2 regions of the Spirosoma pomorum genome follow, and region 2 is predicted to be linked to the other one. Evidence: riboswitches for the same ligand, from Rfam matches in the RefSeq annotation. Region 2 holds a riboswitch; the other holds the start of a gene.

What was found. Region 2 has a riboswitch for cobalamin ahead of ACYVAD_RS23695 (carboxypeptidase-like regulatory domain-containing protein). Riboswitches for the same ligand answer to the same signal wherever they lie in the genome.
Region 1: it holds a riboswitch for cobalamin, as region 2 does, so the genes downstream of both, ACYVAD_RS16525 (TonB-dependent receptor plug domain-containing protein) here and ACYVAD_RS23695 (carboxypeptidase-like regulatory domain-containing protein) in region 2, are expected to answer to the same signal.

What each region holds. Positions count from the first base shown of each region.
Region 1 covers NZ_BAAHBP010000027.1:249,438-253,646, forward strand. The annotation lists gene ACYVAD_RS16520 (GreA/GreB family elongation factor) at 96-617, shown strand; gene ACYVAD_RS16525 (TonB-dependent receptor plug domain-containing protein) at 724-2,700, opposite strand; cobalamin riboswitch at 2,759-2,992, opposite strand; gene ACYVAD_RS16530 (M14 family metallopeptidase) at 3,085-4,209, opposite strand, start outside.
Region 2 covers NZ_BAAHBP010000038.1:60,723-64,931, reverse strand. The annotation lists gene ACYVAD_RS23720 (cobyrinate a,c-diamide synthase) at 1-495, opposite strand, end outside; gene ACYVAD_RS23715 (DUF4256 domain-containing protein) at 554-1,123, opposite strand; gene ACYVAD_RS23710 (hypothetical protein) at 1,274-1,447, shown strand; gene ACYVAD_RS23705 (hypothetical protein) at 1,365-1,616, opposite strand; gene ACYVAD_RS23700 (hypothetical protein) at 1,522-1,755, shown strand; gene ACYVAD_RS23695 (carboxypeptidase-like regulatory domain-containing protein) at 1,832-2,116, opposite strand; cobalamin riboswitch at 2,301-2,520, opposite strand; cobalamin riboswitch at 2,566-2,771, shown strand; gene ACYVAD_RS23690 (hypothetical protein) at 2,894-3,544, shown strand; gene ACYVAD_RS23685 (TonB-dependent receptor plug domain-containing protein) at 3,554-4,209, shown strand, end outside.

The DNA.
Region 1 (4,209 bases), on a different contig from region 2:
GGTTTGACTGCCGTGTTTCGAGCCAGAACAATTCGGCTTATAGCGATGTTTTTTCATGGGGGAGTAACAATAAAACGCTCGCTCCCGAAGAGATTATGAGCAGCGCTTTTTTGAAAAATGAAACGGCTGATGCACCCGTTGTGATTCCCGCCCGTGCGCCCTTACCCCCGGGTACACCCAACTATGTGACGCCCCACGGTCTTGATCTATTACGTGCTGAACTCACCGATTTAGAAACGGAACGCGCTCATTTACAGGCCGCCAGCGTTGACGATCAGAACGAACGTAGTCGGCAACTCGCCTTGCTCAATGGGCGTATTGCAAACTTGAACCAACGTATTTCCAGCAGTAAAGTGGTCAATACCCATGAACAAGATAGTGTTCGCTTTGGGGCTACGGTTAGTCTGGCGATACAATCGGGAAAGCTGGCCGGTACAAAACGGCGTTTCACAATCGTTGGTGTCGATGAAGCCAATGCCGATAAGGAGTTAATCGCTTTCACGGCTCCTTTGGCTCGCGCCTTGCAGGGAAAGCGGGTAGGAGAAACGGTTAGCTGGCCACCTTTACAGGGCCAGCAGGTAATGGAAATTGTGGCTATCAGCTACGAGGCTGCCTGACCTGTTCGTTTAATTCACTAAAAAGTCAATAAATAAAGCGAGTCAGGGGTGTACTAATCGACCACATGTAGCGGTTGGTGCGCCCCTGACTCGTTTCAATATCTCTTTACAAACTTACTCTTACCCCAATATTCGCCGTGCGTTGCCGGGTATTGTAGCCGTATACGTCCGTATACTGCCTGTCGAGCAGATTTTGCACGTCGGCGTACAGGCGTACGTGATTCAGCCGATATTCGGCGTAAAGATCGAAAGTGCTGTAAGGGGCCAACGTTACGTTCTCGCTGGTAAACGTGGCCGAGTTGTAGAACCGGTCAGTGCGGCTGCCCACCGAACGTAAAGAGGCACTGGCGAAGAGCGCCGGCGTGATCTGATAACCGGCCGTAACGTTGACGAGCACTTTGGGGCGACGAAACAGGTTGTTATAGGTCGTGTCCCGACCCGCGGCCTGGGTCGTCACCCGACCGTCGAGCAGCGTGAGATTACCAGTCAGGGCTAATTGCCCCAGTTGCGCCTGTCCTTCAAACTCCCAGCCGTGGTCGTGCTGCCGGTCAAAGTTGATGTACTGGCTCGTGTACGGCGGTACCGATAGCGACTGGAAGAAAATAACGTCACGCACCCGACGATCGAAATACAGGGCTCGCACCCAGGCGTTCTTCGACTTGGTGAATACCTGAACCCCAGCTTCAATAGACTGACTACGTTCTGGTTTCAGCGCCCGGTTGCCGTACGGTGAGAAGATCTGATAGAGCGACGGAGCCCGGAAACCCGAAGCCAGATTGGCAAATACCTTGATTTGGTCCCGAATCAGATACGATGGGTTGAACGAATACGTAAAGGCGTTGCCGTAGACCGAATGGTGGTTATAGCGCCCACCCAGTTCGACCGATAATCCTTTTTGTGTACGCCAGACGCCGGATGCGTAGAAACTCAACTGACCCGTGCGGGCCGTATCAGCACCCAGCGGAGGAGCTTCATACAGGCCGTAGCTGCTGACCGATCGATACGTCTGATCCGTGTTGGCGAAGCGGTAGTCGGCACCGGTTAGTAGTTCGATGTTTTTGCGGATAGTTAACGTGTGGTACAACTCCGCAAAATGCGTCAGGCCGCTGTATTCGCTGTAACTGTATTTATCAAAAGCGTTTGGCTCGACCGATGTTGAATCGTCTTTGTAGACCCGCCGACTGCCGCTGATGCCATAGTTGGCTACTAGTTTACCGCGCTGGTGACTCCATTCCAGCCCCGCCGATCCAAAGCTGAACCGGTTGTTGGACGTATAATCTTTTTCGTCACCGAAAGCTCCGGCGTCGAGGTCCGTCTGGTAGGCCGTGGTCAGTCCGCGCAGCTTCAGCGTCAGGCGCGGATTGAGCGTTATCGCGATGTTACCAAGCAGAGCGTTTTGCCGGTAGCCGTCTTTATCGAACGTACCCGTGTTTTCGCGATCCGTAGCCGCCGAGAAGCCCGTCGATGACAGCCGCGTGTATTGCAGATTATACGAAACTTTATTCGTCGCACCACTCAGGCCAATGCCCCCCCGGAACGTATTGTACGTACCATACTGCGCCGTTGCCGACACCTGTAGTGGCCGTTTGCCAACACCGTTACGGGTAGAGATCGAAATAACACCGGCAACGGCATCAGAACCATAGGCTGTCGACTGAGCACCTTTCAGAATCTCGATTCGTTCGCATTCGCCCACGGTAATGAGGTTCAGGTCAAACGCATTAACCGTCCCCGATGGGTCATAAACCGGTACGCCGTCCAGCAGAATCAACGTATTGCCCACGGCAGCACCCCGTAGGTACACATCCTGGTTCGAACCCAGCGGCCCCTGTGCGCCTACAATCATCAAACCCGCCTGACGCGTCAGTAACTGGCTGACGGTCTGGGTAGCGTAACGTTGCAGCACTGAGTCAGGGAGGACCGTCACGACCTTGCCGGTCTGCGATTGTTTCTGGGGGAATTTGTTGGCCGTGACCACGACTTCGTCGAGTGTTCTGGCATCCTGAGCCAGGGTAGGTACGGCGGTACCGAGAGCAACCGATCCTAGCAGGGCGGTTGCGAACAGGCGCGGAGTTGTGCGCATGAAGAAAATAAAAAAAGTGAATACCCGTCGCTGTTAATCGCCATCCTCCGTAACGACAAACAACTCACGACCAGCGGCAGGTCTCCTGACTTAGCTCACCGATTCAGGTCTTCCCGTTGCGCCGGAGCGGAACAGTGACCAAAGCAGCAATGAATCGGCTGTCTTAAAAACGAAGCAGTACAGTTGCGGGGACAGTCCCGGTTTTGGTCCGAAAAGACCACCGAAGTTCCCTATTAAGCCAGTATCGTCGGCACTGGGGCCGATGACGGGCACCGCTAATCCGGGGCGAAGGTACGGAACGAATCGGTGAAGTAGGGACAATACACAAAAGCGCCCGGCAGAAAATCCGCCGGGCGCTCCGCTTAAACAATTCAGAATAGCTACTTATTTACCGTTCAAATCAGCCACTGAGTTGCTGTCTGTTTCGTAAAGCTGGTTGAACAGGAACTTGAACGTTCCCTGCGCCTGCGCCCGGAAGGTAATTTCCGGACCAAATGCGTACAGCTTGCCCGCGCCAACCGGTGCCATAAAAGCAGCTACGCCGTCTTTCAGGTAGGCTTGTCCCCAGGCCCAGCCGCTACGTAGTGGTTTGCTGCTATCGAACCAGGCCAGTGGTTTTACTTTACCGGTAGCGATGGCATCGGGAGCGATGTTAAACACGGGGCTGGCATCGAAATAAACATCCGTCTTGGTTGGCAGTCCCCAGGTTGCCTGCTGCGTCGAATCGATGTTCACGCGTAGCACGCTGCCTGGAATGTAGTATTTCTCGCCGGGCAGTGAGCGTTCCTGCCCTGAGCTGGTTACTTCGGTCAGGGCATTCTTGACGGGCAGACCCAGGTGATAAGCCAGGTTGGTGCTGCTGCCAATGGTAATAATATCGCCACCGGCTTCCAGGAATTTCTTCAACTCCGGAACCGACTTCTCGTGGGTGATCCGGCCCGTGTGGGTACGGTACTCAGCGGGAAGTTCGTCGTTTTTCGGTATCCGTGGCGCATAGTTCCGGTAGGGATCGTTGTCCTCACCCGTATACTGCGGAATGGCGCGGGTTACGAATACGATCGCATCGTACTTCTTCCGCAGGTTACCGGCGTCAACTTCCTGACTGTAAATTACTTTCATTGGGAAGTGGTACTGCTCCATAATCCAGCGAACCCAGCCCGACGGCATCGAGCCACCGTAGGTATCCCAGAGGGCGATCCGCATCGGGCTTACTTTGGCCAGCGAGCCCGTTGGTCGTTTGGCGATGCTCGTTACGTCGATACCCAGACTTTTGGCTGATTTATCCAGCAAGGTCTTGGCTTTGTCCGAAGCGGGAACGAAGAACGTACCGGGCGCTACTGCCGATTTGCCGCTACCACCCGTCGGGACGCGAAATACATCAACGCCACCCGCCAGCAGATCGTTGACGGCGATAAACGAGTTGTTCGACTGAGCACTCAGTAAGTAACCGGCTCCTGAAGTAGCGGCCATGCGGCCCTCCGGCGATTGAAGCTGACCGTAAGGAAGGGT
Region 2 (4,209 bases):
ATTATTAAAAATTGCTCCGACCAGATTAATGCCCTGGTAAAAATGCTTGAATCCGTACAGCAGTGGCGCTACCGAGTAGGCCATCGCTTTGGCATTAATAATCAGAATGACGGGTATGTTCAACAGCTCGGCAATTGACGCACTGCTCCCCTGCATCCGGTCGGCCCCGTCGAATAATCCCATCACGCCCTCCGTGATCGCCACATCGGTACCGCTGGCGTACTGTTGATACGAGGCCGTTACGTGTTCAGGCGAGGCCATGAACAAATCCAGATTAGTGCTGGGTGGCACTCCACCAGGCGAATTGCCGTTAGTCACACCCACTGCCGTACTATGGTGCCGCGTATCAATATAGTCCGGACCACACTTGAACGGCTGTACCCGTAGTCCCTGGTTCGCGAGCGCCCGCAACAACCCCAGCGTTAGCGTGGTTTTGCCGGAGCCACTGGACGGAGCGGCCAGCAGAAACTGAGAAAAATCACTCTGATTTAACATTCGAAAACGGCTAAAGAAACTGGCCAAGCCGCTAGTTTCAACGATTTATACTATTTCCCTAGACCCGTAACGAGCCCCGGAACCCTCTGGCGGCATAGTACGAAGCAGCGCCATTATGATAGACGAAAACGGTATCGTAGCGCCGATCACAAAACAGGGCTCCGCCTAGTTGGCGGATAGCCGCTGGGGTCTGTATCCAGCTTGACGTTTTCAGGTCGAACTTACCGAGCTGCTGTAATTCCCGATATTGTTCTTCCGTGAGCAGGTCGATTCCCATAGCAGCGGCCATATCAACGGCGTTACTTTCCGGTCGGCTTTCTTTTCTCGATTCCAGTCCCTCCCGGTCGTAGCAAACACCTCGGCGGTCTTTGGGGCTCTCGGCTGAGCAATCGTAAAAAATGTACTCATCCGTTTCTTGATCATACCCAACAACATCGGGTTCTCCACCGGTTGCTTCCATGTCGTTAAGCGTCCATAGCTTTTCGGGATTGGCGTCCAGCTTTGCTTGCACGTCAATCCACTTGAGATCCTGATGACGGTTCTTGTTTTTCTCAAAACGTGCTTTTAATACGTTGAGCAGTTCGTTACGCTTTTCAGCCGATAGCTCCTTCTTGTCAACATTTGCCATGCTATACGTTTTGCTTATAAGTGTGGGAGTTTAAAATCGATTAGCACGATCGTCAAGTTTTAAATATACGAAGCTTTGTTGAAGCTAACCCGTTGCGGGTTTCACCTCGTTTCGTTTCGATGGGCCAATTGCTCTGGCTTTAAGGTTGTTATGGCAGTTGAGTTTGTGGCAACCTGGTTGCCTTTTCGCTTCTTCCCTTTTTTCGTCTTTCTCCGGGCTTTCCTACGTAGCCATTTCCACGTTAACACCAATCCCGTTGCGCTGACGGCCGTCCCGCCCAGCATGAGTACCCAGACGATGATATCCCAGAGTGGTCTTTTGTAAAGCAGAAGCCGAAAGTCCAGGCTGTGCAAACCATGATACAGCCAGCGCTCCAGCCGACTTCCTTTCTCGTATTTGTGAAATGCTCAAATCCGCCGTACGTATTGTTGGCCCGGACGCCAGTCGTGTTTCTCATGGCCTCCCCTAGATCATCAACGCCCCGCTGCTCGATCGTACGGCCCGATACAGAACTTGTCGTCACGGGAATATCCCGGATGGGCACCGCTAGTTTGTTGATAGTCGTAAACGCCGGTGTGCGAGCCGACGTAACGGTTACTTCCGAGAGTTCGCTGGTCCGGCTATTAAGCTGATAACGGAGTACCGTTGCAGCCTGTGCCGATACAGTTATATTCTGTTTGTGCGCTTCGTAGCCAACCCCGCTGACGGTCAGTGTGTACGTACAACGGGTACGCGTTTGATCGTAAACTGGCCCGCTTCGTCGGTTACAGCCCCGAAACCCGTTCCGTCCAGACGGATCGTAATGGCGGGTAATGGCTCACCCGTTTCGGCCTGAATCTGGCCGCGAATCGTACCCGTAGTCGACTGGGCCCAGCTGGCAGCACCTAAAAAAAGATTGAGAAGGATAACCGTTATGGCTAACAGCGAACGAATGGTGGAAAAATGGGCTGATTGATCACCAGGTCGCGGGTGATCAGCGTAGCGCGTGTGCATACCTTTTAACGAAAAAATAAGGAGTTAAAAGCGTCTGCCTGCAGTTCGGCATGCGAACGGGTACGTGCAATCGGACAAACGACGATGGGTGCTCGCGAGGAAAGTAGCACCAGCTTCTGCCGACAGGAACGGGTGTCTGCAGGAGAAATCGCCAATCTTGACCGTGCTTCAAACCGCGAAAGCATTGTCAGCAAGAAAAAAGGCAGGTCTCCTGACTTGTAACCTGGCGGCCGTCCTTCCCAGTCTGATCGACCAGTGAACATCACGCAGGCAGATTCCCGCGGGGCAGCCAGTTGGGGCGTTACTTACAGTTGCGCGACAGTTCGGGATTTGCACCGCATCGGCGGTCCGACCGATTCTCTATTAATCCGCCGTAAGGCAGAACCGTTTTCCTGTTGGTAAAATGGAAGTAGATACTTATTAGGGCAAAGGTACCCTAAAGTTTCTTACTTTTGAGACCGTTTTTAGGTGCGCTTCCGCCGTGAAGCGCTTAAAAGGGAATCCGTCGCGCTGTCCGTCAGCGTTAATCGGAGCAGTCCCCGCTGCTGTATAGTTCATACAACCATTTTGACAATCAGGCCACTGTTCCTCATCAGGAGTGGGAAGGCGTCAGAATCGAACGAGCCAGAAGACCTGCCCAGAAACGTCAGAACCGGTGTGCTTTCGGGACGAAAGGCAAACACGAAGTCAGATAGGGTGCGCCTGCCGACCGGCGAACACCCCTGCTTTTTGTACGCGCTTTTTACGGGTTTGCCACCACATCAACCTAACAAGCGCATGATCAACCCGCTACTTATCGACTCGTTGCTGCTGGGCGTACAGCACTCCTTCGAACCCGACCACATGGCCGCCGTGTCGGTGCTGGCATCCGAAAAAAACAAATCCGGTCGGATCGCTTCAGACAGGCATCATATGTGGCGTATCATCTGGCGTTCGTCGCACTGGGCGCTGGGCCATTCGTTCACCCTGATTCTGTTTGCCTGTCTGGTGCTGCTGGTCAAATCGGCCCTGTCGCTCAACATTGCAGAACAAGTCGAACTGGCGGTCGGACCTTTGATGATCTGGCTGGGCGTTGTTGCTATCCGGCGAAATCACCGGCAAACGCACGAACCCGTGCAACCAGCGCCATCTACTACGTTCAGTCGATCCTTCTGGGTCGGCATGGTACACGGCCTGGCCGGTACGGGTGGTGCCTGCACCGTAGCTCTGACGCTAGCCGCCAGCGATGCCGCTACGGCCGTCTGGATCATTGTCCTGCAAAGCGCGGGTATCATCGTCGCCATGACGCTCTACGGCTGCTTGCTGGCGTTTTCGCTCACTAAAGTGGTCGACCGGTGGCAAACGGCAGTTCGGGCCATCAACTATGCCGTTGGCATCTTCTCCATTGCGATCGGCGTGTACACGTTGTTCGACATTTTTCACTCGTAATCAATACCCATGAAACAACGCTACTACCCAGTAGTTGGTAGCCCAATCCAGCTAGTTACTTGCCTCGGCGTGATGCTTGGTGCATTAACTTCTTTACAGGCGCAATCGATCCCCGCCGACTCGCTCAGAAGCCGCGTCCTGGAAGAAACAACTGTTACAGCCACCCGCTCGGAAAACCGGCGCGACCGGGTTCCGCAACAAATTGACATCATTACCCGGCGCGACATCAACCAAACCCCAGCCGCCGACGTAACGGATCTGGTCAAGAAACTGGCGGCTGTCAATGTTATTCAATACCCTAATCTCTCTTCAGGGGTTGGCATCCGGGGATTTCGGCCGCAGTTCTCGGGTCTGAATCAGCGTACACTGCTGCTGATTGATGGTCGGCCCGCGGGGGCTACGAACCTGTCAACCATTGGGCTCAACAATGTGGAGCGGGTCGAGGTGTTGAAAGGGCCCGCGTCGGCGCTGTATGGTTCCCAGGCGATGGGTGGCGTTATCAACGTCATCACCCGACGCTCGACAGGAGCGCTACGGGGCAATGCCTTCGCTGAATACGGCTCCTTTCAGACGTATCAGGCGGGTGGAAATATCGGCGGCAGCCTGACCCGGCGACTCGACTTCGATGCCTCGGTCAACTATCTCAGACGGGCACAGGACTACCG